Linked DNA regions of Minwuia thermotolerans. The main gene of each other region encodes a partner of the protein of the gene in region 4 in a complex. Links are inferred from orthologs where the notes say so. Each region holds a gene or a part of one and is shown on either strand. Other genes may lie near its edges.

Region 1 (3,653 bases), on a different replicon or contig from region 4:
CGCACAAGACCTCGATGCTGCAGGATCTGGAAGGCGGGCGGACCATGGAGATCGAGCCGATCCTGGGCGCCGTGGCCGAACTGGGCCGCATGCTGGAACTGCCGACGCCGACCATCGACATCGTCTACAGTCTGGTTGTGCTGCGGGCGAAGAGCGCCGGCTGTTATGCCGCCTGAGGGGGAGGATGCGATGACCTACTGGCAGGACTGGTCCGACGAGGAGATGGAGCGGAACTTCAATCCGCGCGTGGCCGCGCCCGATGCGGCGGACCTGCTCGCCGGCTTCGTCGAGAAGGCCGCCCAGGCGCGCCGCAACCTCGATATGCGCCGGAACATCGCCTATGGCGGCCACCCGCGCGAGGTCTACGACGTCTTTCCCGGCATCGTCGGCGGTCCCATGCACGTGTTCATTCACGGCGGCTACTGGCGGGCGCTGTCGAAGGACGAGCACAGCTTCGTCGCGCAGCCCTTAAACGGCGCCGGCGCGACTGTCGTGCTGATCAACTATCCGCTCTGCCCGGAAGTCACGCTGGAGAGCCTGGCGGATTCGGTGATGCGCGGGATCGCCCACGCCGCGAAGCGCGCCGCCGATTACGGCGCCGATCCGGCGCGGGTGCACCTGAGCGGCCATTCGGCGGGGGCACATCTCTCGGCCATCGCCGCCGCCCGCGACTGGACCGGCGACGGCCTGGAAGCCGATCTGATCAAGTCGGCGACGCTGCTATCCGGCGTCTTCGACCCGGCGGTCGCCATGCGCACCACCATCAACGCCGATATCGGGCTGGACGACGCCCAGGCGCGCCGCATGAACGTGCTGCAGGCTGGCTTCCGTCCCCTGCCCCATGTGGACGTTCTTCTTGCCGCCGGCGGTGCCGAGCCCGATGGCTGGATCCGCCAGTCCACCGACTATCGCGACATGTTCGACATCGAGCGCGAGGTGATGCTGCCCGAGGGCGCCAACCACTTCACGCTGCTCGATCACGTCACCGACCCGAAGGATCCCCTCGGCCGCGCGATGCTGGCTCTCATGGACCTCTGAGCACAAGGTCCAGCGCCCGCTCGCCTTCGATGCGCGGCCCGGCGGCCTCGAAATCGCCTTCGGCGGCCAGGGCTTCGTTCAGCCGCACCATGAAAGCGTGCCGCGGCACCGCTTCGACGCCGAACTGCTTCAGGTGGTCGTTGACGAACTGGCTGTCGAGCAGCCGGTAGCCGCCGGCGCGTAGACGCGCGACCAGATGCACCAGGGCGACCTTGGAGGCGTCGGTCTCGATCGAGAACATGCTCTCGCCGAAGAACGCGGCGCGGAGCGCCACGCCGTAGAGCCCGCCCACCAGCCGGCCCTCGCTCCAGCACTCTACGGAATGCGCCAAACCCAGGCGGAACAGTTCGCCATAGGCGCGCACGATTTCCGAATTGATCCAGCTGTCGAAACGCCCGCGGGTAAAGTTGAGCTCGCCGCAGTGGCGGATGACCTCGTCGAAGGCGACGTCCGCCGTGACCTTGAAGCGGTCCTGCCGCACCGTCTTCCGCAGCCGTTTCGGCACATGGAAACCTTCGAGCGGCAATACCCCGCGCTCGTCCGGATCGACCCAGAAGAGCTGGGAATCGTCCCGGGTCTCGGCCATGGGAAACAGGCCGCGCGAATAGGCCTGAACCAGCAGGTTCGGTGTCAGCCGGTCAGCCACCGACCAGTCTGTCGAGGTTCTGTTCCAGCCAGTGGATGTCATAGGCGCCGTCGATGAACGCCTGGTCGTCCACCAGGGCCATATGCAGCGGAATCGTCGTCGAGATGCCGCCGATGACGTATTCCTCCAGGCAGCGGCGCAGCCGCATGAGGCATTCGTTCCGCGTGCGGCCGTGGACCACCAGCTTGGCGATCAGGCTGTCGTAATAGGGCGGCACCGAATAGCCGTCATAGAGGCCGGAATCGACGCGCACGCCCAGACCGCCCGGCGGATGGTAGTCCGTCACCCGGCCGGGCGTCGGCGAAAAGGTGCGGTGATTCTCCGCGTTGATCCGGCATTCGACCGCATGGCCGGTGAACTCGACATCGGCCTGGGCGAAGCTGAGCGGCGCGCCGGAGGCGACGCGAATCTGCTCGCGGACCAGATCGATGCCGGTGATCGCCTCGGTCACCGGATGCTCCACCTGCAGGCGCGTGTTCATCTCGATGAAGAAGAACTCGCCATCCTCGTAGAGGAATTCGATGGTGCCGGCGCCGCGGTAGTTGAGATCGCTGACGGCCCTGGCCGCCTTGGCGCCGATATCGGCCCGCTGCGCAGCGTTCAGCGCCGGCGACGGCGCTTCCTCGAGAACCTTCTGGTGACGGCGCTGGAGCGAGCAGTCCCGCTCGCCCAGATGGACCGCGTGGCCCTGACCGTCGCCGAAGACCTGCACTTCGATATGCCGGGGCTGACCGAGATACTTCTCCATGTACATCCGGTCGTCGCCGAAGGCGTGCATGGCTTCCGCTCTCGCCTGGGAAAGCAGTTCCGGCAGGCGCTCCGCGTCCGGGATCACCTGCATGCCGCGCCCGCCGCCGCCGGCTGCGGCCTTGACCAGAACCGGATAGCCGATCTCGGCGGCGATGGCGCGCGCCTTGTCGATGTCCTCCAGCGCGCCGTCATAGCCCGGCACCACGGGCACGCCGAGTTCCTTCATCGAGGTCTTGGCCGCGATCTTGTCGCCCATCAGGCGGATATGCTCGGGCGTCGGGCCGATGAAGGCGATGTTGTGCGCCTCGACGATCTCCGCGAAGCGGGCGTTCTCCGACAGGAAGCCATAGCCCGGATGGATGGCGTCGGCATCGGTGATCTCGGCGGCCGAAATGATCGCGGGAATGTTCAGATAGCTCAGCTTCGGGCTGGGCGGGCCGATGCAGACGGATTCGTCGGCCAGGCGCACATGCATGGCCTCGGCGTCCGCGGTGGAGTGGATCGCCACCGTCTTGATGCCCATCTCGTGACAGGCGCGGTGGATGCGAAGCGCGATCTCGCCCCGATTCGCGATCAGAATCTTTTCGAACATGGCCCGGCCGTTCCTATTCGATCACGACCAGCGGCTGCTCGAACTCGACCGGCTGTTCATTTTCCACCAGAACCGCAACCACCTTGCCCGACTTCGGCGCGGGCACCGGGTTCATGGTCTTCATCGCCTCGACGATCATCACGGTCTGACCCTTCTCGATCGTGTCGCCGACCGAAACGAAGGGCCTGGCCCCCGGTTCGGGCGCCGTGTAGGCGGTGCCGACCATCGGGGAGAGCACCTTGGTCCCGGCGGTCTCGGCCGCGCCGCCGCCCTCCGCGCCGTGCTGCGCCGCCATCGCGGGCGCAGGCGCCGCGGCCTGGGGCGCGGTCGCCATGACCGGCGCCGGCGACTTGCCGAGGCGGACCTTGACGTCGCCCTCTTCCCATTCGATCTCCGTCAGACCGCTCTCGTTCAACAGCGCCGCCAGTTTGGCCAGCGCTTCCATATCGACGTTCAGTTTGGTCATGAACCCGCCATCTGCTGTTGTTTGGCCGCCTTCAGTTCAGCGGTCAGCGCCTGAATCGCAAGTATATAGCCTAGCGAACCGAAGCCGCAGATCACCCCCTTCGCGGCCTTCGACACCCAGGAATGGTGTCTGAAGTCCTCCCGCTGATGAATGTTGGAGAG
Region 2 (2,903 bases), on a different replicon or contig from region 4:
ATGCAGCGGAATCGTCGTCGAGATGCCGCCGATGACGTATTCCTCCAGGCAGCGGCGCAGCCGCATGAGGCATTCGTTCCGCGTGCGGCCGTGGACCACCAGCTTGGCGATCAGGCTGTCGTAATAGGGCGGCACCGAATAGCCGTCATAGAGGCCGGAATCGACGCGCACGCCCAGACCGCCCGGCGGATGGTAGTCCGTCACCCGGCCGGGCGTCGGCGAAAAGGTGCGGTGATTCTCCGCGTTGATCCGGCATTCGACCGCATGGCCGGTGAACTCGACATCGGCCTGGGCGAAGCTGAGCGGCGCGCCGGAGGCGACGCGAATCTGCTCGCGGACCAGATCGATGCCGGTGATCGCCTCGGTCACCGGATGCTCCACCTGCAGGCGCGTGTTCATCTCGATGAAGAAGAACTCGCCATCCTCGTAGAGGAATTCGATGGTGCCGGCGCCGCGGTAGTTGAGATCGCTGACGGCCCTGGCCGCCTTGGCGCCGATATCGGCCCGCTGCGCAGCGTTCAGCGCCGGCGACGGCGCTTCCTCGAGAACCTTCTGGTGACGGCGCTGGAGCGAGCAGTCCCGCTCGCCCAGATGGACCGCGTGGCCCTGACCGTCGCCGAAGACCTGCACTTCGATATGCCGGGGCTGACCGAGATACTTCTCCATGTACATCCGGTCGTCGCCGAAGGCGTGCATGGCTTCCGCTCTCGCCTGGGAAAGCAGTTCCGGCAGGCGCTCCGCGTCCGGGATCACCTGCATGCCGCGCCCGCCGCCGCCGGCTGCGGCCTTGACCAGAACCGGATAGCCGATCTCGGCGGCGATGGCGCGCGCCTTGTCGATGTCCTCCAGCGCGCCGTCATAGCCCGGCACCACGGGCACGCCGAGTTCCTTCATCGAGGTCTTGGCCGCGATCTTGTCGCCCATCAGGCGGATATGCTCGGGCGTCGGGCCGATGAAGGCGATGTTGTGCGCCTCGACGATCTCCGCGAAGCGGGCGTTCTCCGACAGGAAGCCATAGCCCGGATGGATGGCGTCGGCATCGGTGATCTCGGCGGCCGAAATGATCGCGGGAATGTTCAGATAGCTCAGCTTCGGGCTGGGCGGGCCGATGCAGACGGATTCGTCGGCCAGGCGCACATGCATGGCCTCGGCGTCCGCGGTGGAGTGGATCGCCACCGTCTTGATGCCCATCTCGTGACAGGCGCGGTGGATGCGAAGCGCGATCTCGCCCCGATTCGCGATCAGAATCTTTTCGAACATGGCCCGGCCGTTCCTATTCGATCACGACCAGCGGCTGCTCGAACTCGACCGGCTGTTCATTTTCCACCAGAACCGCAACCACCTTGCCCGACTTCGGCGCGGGCACCGGGTTCATGGTCTTCATCGCCTCGACGATCATCACGGTCTGACCCTTCTCGATCGTGTCGCCGACCGAAACGAAGGGCCTGGCCCCCGGTTCGGGCGCCGTGTAGGCGGTGCCGACCATCGGGGAGAGCACCTTGGTCCCGGCGGTCTCGGCCGCGCCGCCGCCCTCCGCGCCGTGCTGCGCCGCCATCGCGGGCGCAGGCGCCGCGGCCTGGGGCGCGGTCGCCATGACCGGCGCCGGCGACTTGCCGAGGCGGACCTTGACGTCGCCCTCTTCCCATTCGATCTCCGTCAGACCGCTCTCGTTCAACAGCGCCGCCAGTTTGGCCAGCGCTTCCATATCGACGTTCAGTTTGGTCATGAACCCGCCATCTGCTGTTGTTTGGCCGCCTTCAGTTCAGCGGTCAGCGCCTGAATCGCAAGTATATAGCCTAGCGAACCGAAGCCGCAGATCACCCCCTTCGCGGCCTTCGACACCCAGGAATGGTGTCTGAAGTCCTCCCGCTGATGAATGTTGGAGAGATGGACTTCGATGGTCGGAATCTCAACCGCCAGCAACGCGTCCAGAATCGCGACCGACGTGTGGGAGTAGCCGGCCGGGTTGATGATGATTCCGTCCGCCCCCCCCTTGGCTTCGTGGATCCAGTCCACAAGTTCGCCTTCATGGTTCGATTGCCGGAAATCGATGCGCACGCCGAAGCCCTGGGCGATCTGCCTGCAGGAACCTTCGATATCGGCCAGTGTCTCGCGGCCGTAGACCTCCGGCTGGCGTGTGCCCAGCAGGTTCAGGTTCGGTCCGTTGAGTATCAGCAAGGTTTCGGACATGCGTGACGCGCACCCCTTTTTTCTTGATTGCCCGCGCGGTTATAGTGCCTTTACCGATCATGGGAAACCGTCGCCTGCGCGCCGGACGCGCCACGGACGGCCTCACCAGAAAAGACGCAGTGGAACGGCTGAGATGCGGATTACCGTCAATGGCAAGGAGCGCGATTTCGACGAGGGAATCACGATCCTCGACCTCCTGAGCCAGATGCGCCTCGATTCGCGCAAGATCGCGGTCGAACTCAACCTGGAGATCGTGCCCCGCTCCGCCTACCACCGCACGGCGCTGGAGTACGGCGACCAGATCGAGATCGTCCATTTCATCGGCGGCGGCGCCGATACCGCCAGCCGGCGCGACGAAGACAGCTTCACCGTCGCCGGCCGCACCTTCACCTCGCGTCTGCTGGTCGGCACGGGCAAGTACAAGGACTACGAGCAGAACGCCCGCGCCCTCGAAGCCTCGGGCGCGGAGATCATCACCGTCGCGGTCCGCCGGGTGAACCTCACCGATCCGGACAAGCCCATGCTGGTGGATTTCATCGACCCGAAGAAATACACTTTCCTGCCCAACACCGCCGGCTGCTTCACCGCGGAGGACGCCGTGCGCACGCTCCGCCTGGCGCGCGAGGCCGGCGGCTGGGACCTGGTCAAGCTGGAGGTTCTGGGGGACCAGAAGACGCTCTACCCCGACATGCCTGAAACCGTCCGCGCGGCCG
Region 3 (3,644 bases), on a different replicon or contig from region 4:
GACGCATGGCCTGTTCGACGCCCGCGATCCGCTGGCCTCGGCCATCCTGCTCAGCGACGGGACCGGCCAGGCGCCGCTCACCGCCGCGCGCCTGTTCGAGCAGCCGCTGGCCGCCGATCTGGTCGTGCTGTCGGCCTGCGAAACCGGCCTGGGCGCGGCGACGGCGGGCGACGATTTCCTGGGGCTTGCGCGCAGCTTCTATCTCGGCGGCGCGCGGGCCGTGGTGAACAGCCTCTGGCCGGTGCACGACAGGCCGACGCGGATCTTCATGACCGAGTTCCACCGTCTCGCCCGCGGCGGCGACTACGGCGGCGCCTGGCTGGCCGCCCGCGACCGGCTCAGGGCCGAGGGTTTCCCGCCTTCGGTCTACGGCGCGTTCGTGCTCGGCGGCGCGGCTTCCGGCTGAGGCGGCGATGACCCGGCCCGTCGCCCACCCCGTCCTGGCGGAGATCGAACGCCGCCGGGCGGGCGGGCCGCGCGACCCGGACATCCGGCTGGCCCTGGTGATCGAGGGCGGCGGCATGCGCGGCGTGGTCTGCGGCGGCATGGTCGCGGGACTGGAAGCGCTGGGCCTCACCGAGGTCTTCGACGAGGTGATCGGCAGTTCCGCCGGGGCAATCGCCGGCGCCTATTTCGTCGCCGGTCAGGCCGCCTTCGGCACGCGCATCTTCTACGAGGAAATCAACAACCGCCGCTTCATCTGGAAGCCGCGGCTGTTCATGCGCCGGCCCGTGGTCTCGGTCGACTTCCTGCTGGACGATGTCTGCCGCGACGCCAAGCGGCTGGACTGGCGCGCCGTGCTGGCGGCCCGCTCGCGGCTGGTCTGCGTCGCCGCCAACCTCGACCGGGAATGCGCCGCGGCGCTGACCGGTTTCGCCGACGACAAGGCGCTGTTCGCGGCGATGAAGGCCAGCGCCCGCATCCCGGCCGTGGCCGGGCCGCCGGTCGTCATCGATGGCGAACGCCATGTCGACGCCGGCGTGTTCGAGAACATCCCGCTGGCCACCGCCGACAGTCGCGGCGCGACGCATGTGGTGGCGCTGTTGACCCGGCCCGAAGACACGCCGGCACCGGAACTGGAGCGGATCGAGCGCTTGCTGATCGTGCCCTGGCTCGACCGCCAGAAGCCGGGCCTCGGCGCCGGCTACCGCCTCTCGCCGGCGCGCTACGCCGGTGAACTGGCCCGCGCACGGGGTGTCGCCCCCTGCCCTGACGGGGCTGCCGTCCTGGCGATCGCGCCGACGGCGGCGCGGCCGGAGATCTCCAATATCGAGGTGGATGCGCGGATTCTGCAGCAGGGCGCGCTGGACGGCTACACGGCCGTCCTCGACGCGTTCGGCCGCCCGGCCCCGACCACACCGCCGGCGGCGCTGCGCCTCGACCGCCTCGGCTAGCCGATCGCGCGGCCGATCTTCAGGAACTTCTCGCGGCGGCGCTCCAGCAGCTTGTCGGCGGGCACCGCCTCCAGCTCCTTCAGGGTCTCCGCGATCACGTCGCCCAGCCCCATGATGGCGGCGCCCGGATCGCGGTGGGCGCCGCCCACGGGCTCCTCGATCACCATGTCGGCGACGCCGAGGCGCTTCATGTCCTGCGCGGTCACCTTGAGCGCCTCGGCCGCGTCCTGGGCGCGGTCGGCGGAGCGGAACAGGATCGACGAGCAGGCCTCGGGCGAGATCACCGAATAGACCGAGTTCTCCAGCATCACCACCCGGTCGCCGACGGCCAGCGCCACGGCGCCTCCGGAACCGCCCTCTCCCGTGATGCAGGCGATCAGGGGCGTCTTCACGTTCAGGCAGACCTCGATGCAGCGGGCGATGGCCTCCGCCTGGCCGCGCTCCTCGGCGCCGACGCCCGGATAGGCCCCGGCGGTGTCGACGAAAGTAAGGATCGGCAGACGGAAGCGCTCGGCCAGCTTCATCAGCCGCTGCGCCTTGCGGTAGCCCTCGGGACGGGCCATGCCGAAATTGTGCTTCAGCCGCGCTTCGGTGCTGGCGCCCTTCTCGGTGCCGATGACCATCACGCTGCGTCCGCGGAAGCGGCCCATACCGCCCATCATCGCCTTGTCGTCGCCATAGGCGCGGTCGCCGGCGAGCGGCGTGTAGTCCCGGATCAGACCGTTGATGAAATCACCCGCATGGGGCCGCTCGGGATGGCGCGCGACCTGCGTCTTCTGCCACGGTGTCAGGGTCCGGTAGGTGTCGGTCAGAAGCTTCTGGACCTTGGCCTCCAGGGTTCCGACCTCGCTGTCGATATCGACCTCCTGGCCGCCCTCGGCCAGATGCCGCAGTTCGCGGATCTTGCCTTCCAGTTCGGCGATGGGCTTTTCGAAATCGAGATAGGTCTTCATGTTCCGTCCGCGTTGTTGGGCTGCCGGCAGGACTAGCGCAACATCTGCCCGCCGTCCACGGCGACCGTCTGACCGGTGATCCATGAGGCCGCGTCGGAGGCCAGGAAGACGGCGAGGTTGGCGACCTCCTCCGGTGCGCCCATGCGGCCGAAGGGAATGGAGGCCTGGATCGAATCGTAAAGGGGCCGGTTGTGCTGGCGCGCCTGGTCCCAGACGCCGCCCGGAAACTCGATCGAGCCGGGCGCGATGCAGTTGACGCGGATGTTCTTCTCCGCCAGCGCCGCAGCCTGGGTGGTGGTGTACTGGATGACCGCGGCCTTCACCGCGCCATAGGGCGGCGTCCGGGTCGAGTTCTGCAGGCCCGAGATCGAGGAGATGTGGACAAGGCTGCCGCCGCCGGACTTCTCGATCAGCGGGATCGCCGCCCAGCCGGCCCGGACCAGCGCCATCAGGTCGACGTCGATGCTCTTCTTCCAGCCTTCCTCGTCGTCGCCACGCCCGAAGCCGGACGGATTGTTGACCAGCACGTTGAGGCCGCCAAGCGCGGCGGCGGCTTCTTGGATGTAGACTTCAAGCCTTTCGGGGTCAGCGACGTCGCAGATCGCCGTGTGCACCGTCACGCCGGCTTTCTCCAGCTCGCCCCGGGCGGCGTCGAGCGATTCCTGTCCCCTGGCGCAGATCGAGACGTTGGCGCCCTCCGCGGCGAAACCCTTCGCGATGCCGAGGCCAATGCCCCGGCTGCCGCCGGTGACGATGACGTTCCTGCCCTTGAGGCCGAGTTCCATGGACTTCCCCCGCTCGATATTGCTTGATTCCCCGGCGCGGACGCGCGTCCCGCAACCATATGGACACGACCGGCCCGAAAGGAACCCGCAACATGGCGATTTCGGCGGAATTCCGCGACCATCTGCTGGAACTGCTCGATCCCCTGGGCGGCGTCGAGGCGCGGCGCATGTTCGGCGGCGCGGGCCTGTTCAGAAGAAACCTCATGTTCGCGCTGATCGTCGGCGACGTCGTCTATCTGAAGACCGATCCGACGACCCGGGCCGCCTTCGAAGCGCGCGGCAAGGGGCCCTTCGCCTATGACACGAAACAGGGCCGGCGCGTCATCGCCGGGCTGCACGAACTGCCCGAGGAACTGTTCGACGAGCCGGACGAACTGGTCGAATGGGCCCGCACGGCGTTCGAGGTCGCCTGCCGCGCCGACGCCGCGAAATCGCCGTCCAAGCGCAAGCGGGTCTGACGGCGGGGCGCGATCCTGCGTATGTCATCCCGGCCTTGCGCGGGGATCGGGATC
Region 4 (3,850 bases):
GGACGGCTGTCGAGCATGCCGACGATCAGGCAGAGCGGTTTCGGCGGCAGAACCTGCAGCGCGCCCGCCATCGCGGCGGCGGCATGTGGGTTGTGGCCGCCATCGACCCAGATCTCGCGCCCCTGGATGTCCAGACGCTGCATCCTCGCCGGCCATTGGGCTTTGGCGAGCCCTGCGGCGGCCTCGGGCAACAGGCCGGGGCGGAACGACTCCAGCGCTGCGACGGCGAGCGCCGCATTGCGCCACTGATGGGCCCCGGCGAGGCCGGGGACGGGGAGCGCGATTTCGCTCTGGCCGCTATAGAGACCGGATTCGGGATCGACCGTGAAGTCGCGGCCGGCGAGACGCAGGGGAACCTGGAGCGCCCGGGCCCGCTGTTCGATGACCGCCACGGCGTCCGGATGTTCGGGGCCGGCGACGCAGGCCGCACCGGGTTTCAGGATTCCGGCCTTCTCCGCGGCGATCTCGGCGATGGTATCGCCCAGATAGGCCATGTGGTCCAGCGCGATGGGCGTTATCACGGTCAGCGCCGGCTGGCGGACGACGTTGGTGGCGTCCAGCCGGCCCCCCATCGCCGTCTCCAGCAGCAGCACGTCGGCGGTATCCTCGGCGAAGGCGAGGAAGGCGGCTGCCGTCAGCGCCTCGAAGCTGCTCAGCACGCCGCCGTCATTGGCGTCCTCGACGCGCAGCAGGTGCCGGGCGAACTCGGCGTCGCGTATTTCGCCGCCGGACAGCGTGACTTCCTCGGTGACCCTGTGCAGATGGGGCGAGGTGAAACACTGCACGTCGAGACCGGCATGGCGCAGCATCGCCCTCAGGAAGGCGACGACCGATCCCTTGCCGTTGGTGCCGGCGACGTGGATGACCGGCGGCAGCCGGTCGAGCGGATCGCCCAGCCGCTCCAGCAGCGCGGGAAGACGCTCCAGATCCAGTTCCATCTTGCGGACCGACTGGCTGTCGATCCGGGCCAGAATGGCATCGCTCAGCGGCGCGCTCACTTCTTCTCGGACTTGCCCCCGGTCTTCTTCTCCGACTTACCCTCGGCCTTCGTTCCGGCTCCGGCCGACGGGGTCTCCTCGACGGCCTCGTTGGGCATGGGGATGGCGACCTCGGCGTCGGGCTTCGGCAGGGGCTTTGGCGGCTCCACGGTCTTGACCCGCAGCAGCGAGATGACGCGGGCGACGGTCTCGGCGAGCTGATGGCGGTGGATCACCATGTCGACCATGCCGTGATCCAGCAGGTATTCGGCGCGCTGGAAGCCGTCGGGCAGTTGTTCGCGGATGGTCTGTTCGATTACCCGCGGGCCGGCGAAGCCGATCAGGGCGCCGGGCTCGGCGATGGTCACGTCGCCGATCATGGCGAAGCTGGCGGTGGTGCCGCCGGTCGTGGGGTCCGTCAGCACGCAGATATAGGGCAGACCGGCGTCCCTCAGCCGCTGCAGCGCCACCGTGGTGCGCGGCATCTGCATCAGCGAGAGGATGCCCTCCTGCATGCGCATGCCGCCGGAGGCGGCGCAGACCACCAGCGCCGCATCCTTCTCGACGGCCTTCTCGGCCGCCGCGATGATCGCTTCGCCCTCGCCGGCCGAAACGGAGCCGCCCATGAAGAAGAAGTTCTGCGCCGCGATGACAGCCGCCAGTCCGCCGATACGGCCGAAGCCGACCTCGACGGCGAAGTCCGAGCCGGAGGCCGAGCGGGCTTCCTTGAGCTGGTCGGTATAGCGCCGCGCATCCCTGAATTTCAGGGGATCGAGCGGCGGTTCGGGCGTCCGCACGCGGGTAAACTTGCCGTCGTCGAACAGCAGGCGCAGCCGCGCGCCGGCCTTGAGCCGCATGTGATGGTCGCAATGGGGGCAGACGCGGTGGCTCTGCTCCAGGTCCCGGTGAAAGACCATCTGGCCGCAGGAACGGCATTTCTCCCAGAGATTGTCGGGGCTGTCCTTCTTTCGGCCCAGCCCGATCTTGGGCAGTACGGTGTTGGTCAGCCAGCTCATGGATCTTCCTATTCTGCCGGTACGGTCTCTCGGCGGGCCGAGCGCACGCCGGCGCTCAGGTCGCGCACCAGTTGCAGGACGCCCGCGACGGCCCTGTCACGGTCGCCGCCCGCTTCCTTCACGCGATTCACGATCGCCGAGCCGACGACGGCGGCGTCCGCGACCTCCGCGACGGCCGCGGCCTGCTCCGGTGTCTTGATGCCGAAGCCGACGGCGATGGGCAGGTCGCTGTGGCGCTTCAGGCGGCGCACGGCCTTCGCCGCGGCCTCCGTGTCCAGGCTCGCCGCGCCGGTGATGCCGGCGACGGAAACGTAGTAGATGAACCCGGACGTGTTCTCGAGAACGGTCGGCAGGCGGCGGTCGTCGGTGGTCGGCGTCGCAAGGCGGATCAGCGAGATATCCTTCGCGCCGGCTGCGGCCAGCAGGTCCATGTCCTCCTCCGGCGGCAGGTCGACGACGATCAGACCATCCACCCCCGCCGTCGCGGCGTCCGCGGCGAAGCGGTCCACGCCATAGGAGAAGATCGGGTTGAAATAGCCCATCAGGACGATCGGGGTCGCCGGGTCGCCGCGGCGGAACTCGGTCACCATCTCCAGCGTGCGGGCGAGGGTCTGTCCCCCGGCCAGGGCCCTCAGCCCCGCCTCCTGAACCGAGGGGCCGTCGGCCATGGGGTCGGTGAACGGCATGCCCAGTTCGATCAGGTCGGCCCCGGCCTCGGGCAGGCCGTGCAGGATCCGCATCGCCGTCTCGCGGTCGGGGTCGCCCGACATGACGTACGGCATCAGGGCGGCGCGCCCCTCCGCCTTCAGCTGGGCGAAGCGCGCCTCGATGCGCCGGCTCATATCTCCACCCCCAGGGCCTGGGCGACCGCGAAGACATCCTTGTCGCCCCGGCCGCACATGTTCATCAGAATGATGTGATCCTCCGGCAGGTCCGGCGCAATCCTGGCGACGTGGGCCAGGGCGTGGGCCGGCTCCAGCGCCGGAATGATGCCCTCCTTGCGGGCGCAGAGCTGGAACATCTGCAGCGCCTCGTCGTCGGTGGCGGAGACGTACTTCACCCTGCCGACATCCTTCAGCCAGGCGTGTTCCGGACCGATGCCCGGATAATCGAGCCCGGCGGAGATCGAGTGCGCCTCCGTGATCTGACCGTCGTCGTCCTGCAGCAGATAGGTCTTGTTGCCATGCAGCACGCCCGGCCGCCCGCCGGTCAGCGAGGCGGCGTGCTCGCCGGTCTCGAGGCCTCGCCCGGCGGCCTCGACGCCGTAGATCTCGACCTCAGGATCGTCCAGGAATGGGTGGAACAGACCGATCGCGTTGGAGCCGCCGCCGATGCAGGCCACCAGCGTGTCGGGCAGGCGGCCCTCCCGCTCCATCATCTGCTCCTTCGCTTCGTTGCCGATCACCGACTGGAAGTCGCGCACCAGTTCCGGGTAGGGGTGCGGCCCCGCCGCGGTGCCGATGATGTAGAAGGTGTTCTCGACATTGGTGACCCAGTCGCGCAGGGCCTCGTTCATGGCGTCCTTCAGCGTCGAGGAGCCGGACTTCACGGGGATCACCTCGGCGCCCAGCAGCTTCATGCGGAATACGTTCGGCTGCTGCCGTTCGACGTCGACGGCGCCCATGTAGACGGTGCAGGGCAGGCCGAAGCGCGCCGCCACGGTCGCCGCCGCCACACCGTGCTGGCCGGCGCCGGTTTCGGCGATGATGCGCGGCTTGTTCATGCGCCGGGCCAGAAGGATCTGGCCCATGCAATTGTTGATCTTGTGGCTGCCGGTGTGGTTGAGCTCGTCGCGCTTGAAATAGATCTTCGCGCCGCCGAAGTACTCCGTCAGGCGCTCCGCGAAATAGAGCGGGC

The links.
Region 1: the proteins of accD (region 4) and accC are in contact, whole or in part, in a solved structure (PDB 8UXZ), measured with the Escherichia coli proteins. The link is inferred for Minwuia thermotolerans from one-to-one orthologs.
Region 2: the proteins of accD (region 4) and accB are in contact, whole or in part, in a solved structure (PDB 8UXZ), measured with the Escherichia coli proteins. The link is inferred for Minwuia thermotolerans from one-to-one orthologs.
Region 3: the proteins of accD (region 4) and CWC60_RS21905 are in contact, whole or in part, in a solved structure (PDB 8UXZ), measured with the Escherichia coli proteins. The link is inferred for Minwuia thermotolerans from one-to-one orthologs.

Annotation. Positions count from the first base shown.
Region 1 is NZ_PIGG01000022.1:45,655-49,307, reverse strand. What follows is about bases 852-3,653. They hold accC (acetyl-CoA carboxylase biotin carboxylase subunit), read right to left. Parts: upstream 3,027-3,653; coding sequence 1,677-3,026; downstream 852-1,676. Other genes in these bases: aroQ (type II 3-dehydroquinate dehydratase), read right to left, coding at 3,489-3,653; accB (acetyl-CoA carboxylase biotin carboxyl carrier protein), read right to left, coding at 3,040-3,492; aat (leucyl/phenylalanyl-tRNA--protein transferase), read right to left, coding at 1,025-1,684; CWC60_RS04670 (alpha/beta hydrolase), read left to right, coding at 852-1,038. In the rest of the region: CWC60_RS04675 (2-dehydropantoate 2-reductase), read left to right, coding at 1-176; more of CWC60_RS04670, read left to right, coding at 190-851. UniProt on the Escherichia coli protein: This protein is a component of the acetyl coenzyme A carboxylase complex; first, biotin carboxylase catalyzes the carboxylation of the carrier protein and then the transcarboxylase transfers the carboxyl group to form malonyl-CoA.
Region 2 is NZ_PIGG01000022.1:44,639-47,541, reverse strand. It holds accB (acetyl-CoA carboxylase biotin carboxyl carrier protein), read right to left. Parts: upstream 1,727-2,903; coding sequence 1,274-1,726; downstream 1-1,273. Other genes in the region: thiS (sulfur carrier protein ThiS), read left to right, coding at 2,324-2,903; aroQ (type II 3-dehydroquinate dehydratase), read right to left, coding at 1,723-2,190; accC (acetyl-CoA carboxylase biotin carboxylase subunit), read right to left, coding at 1-1,260. UniProt on the Escherichia coli protein: This protein is a component of the acetyl coenzyme A carboxylase complex; first, biotin carboxylase catalyzes the carboxylation of the carrier protein and then the transcarboxylase transfers the carboxyl group to form malonyl-CoA.
Region 3 is NZ_PIGG01000076.1:84,226-87,869, reverse strand. Bases 370-3,162 are described here. They hold CWC60_RS21905 (acetyl-CoA carboxylase carboxyltransferase subunit alpha), read right to left. Parts: upstream 2,348-3,162; coding sequence 1,391-2,347; downstream 370-1,390. Other genes in these bases: CWC60_RS21900 (SDR family NAD(P)-dependent oxidoreductase), read right to left, coding at 2,380-3,132; CWC60_RS21910 (patatin-like phospholipase family protein), read left to right, coding at 414-1,394; CWC60_RS21915 (CHAT domain-containing protein), read left to right, coding at 370-406. Outside these bases: more of CWC60_RS21915, read left to right, coding at 1-369; CWC60_RS21895 (TfoX/Sxy family protein), read left to right, coding at 3,225-3,590. UniProt on the Escherichia coli protein: Component of the acetyl coenzyme A carboxylase (ACC) complex. First, biotin carboxylase catalyzes the carboxylation of biotin on its carrier protein (BCCP) and then the CO(2) group is transferred by the carboxyltransferase to acetyl-CoA to form malonyl-CoA.
Region 4 is NZ_PIGG01000014.1:153,986-157,835, reverse strand. The notes cover bases 1-2,999. They hold accD (acetyl-CoA carboxylase, carboxyltransferase subunit beta), read right to left. Parts: upstream 2,006-2,999; coding sequence 995-2,005; downstream 1-994. Other genes in these bases: trpB (tryptophan synthase subunit beta), read right to left, coding at 2,832-2,999; trpA (tryptophan synthase subunit alpha), read right to left, coding at 2,002-2,835; CWC60_RS03080 (bifunctional folylpolyglutamate synthase/dihydrofolate synthase), read right to left, coding at 1-998. In the rest of the region: more of trpB, read right to left, coding at 3,000-3,850.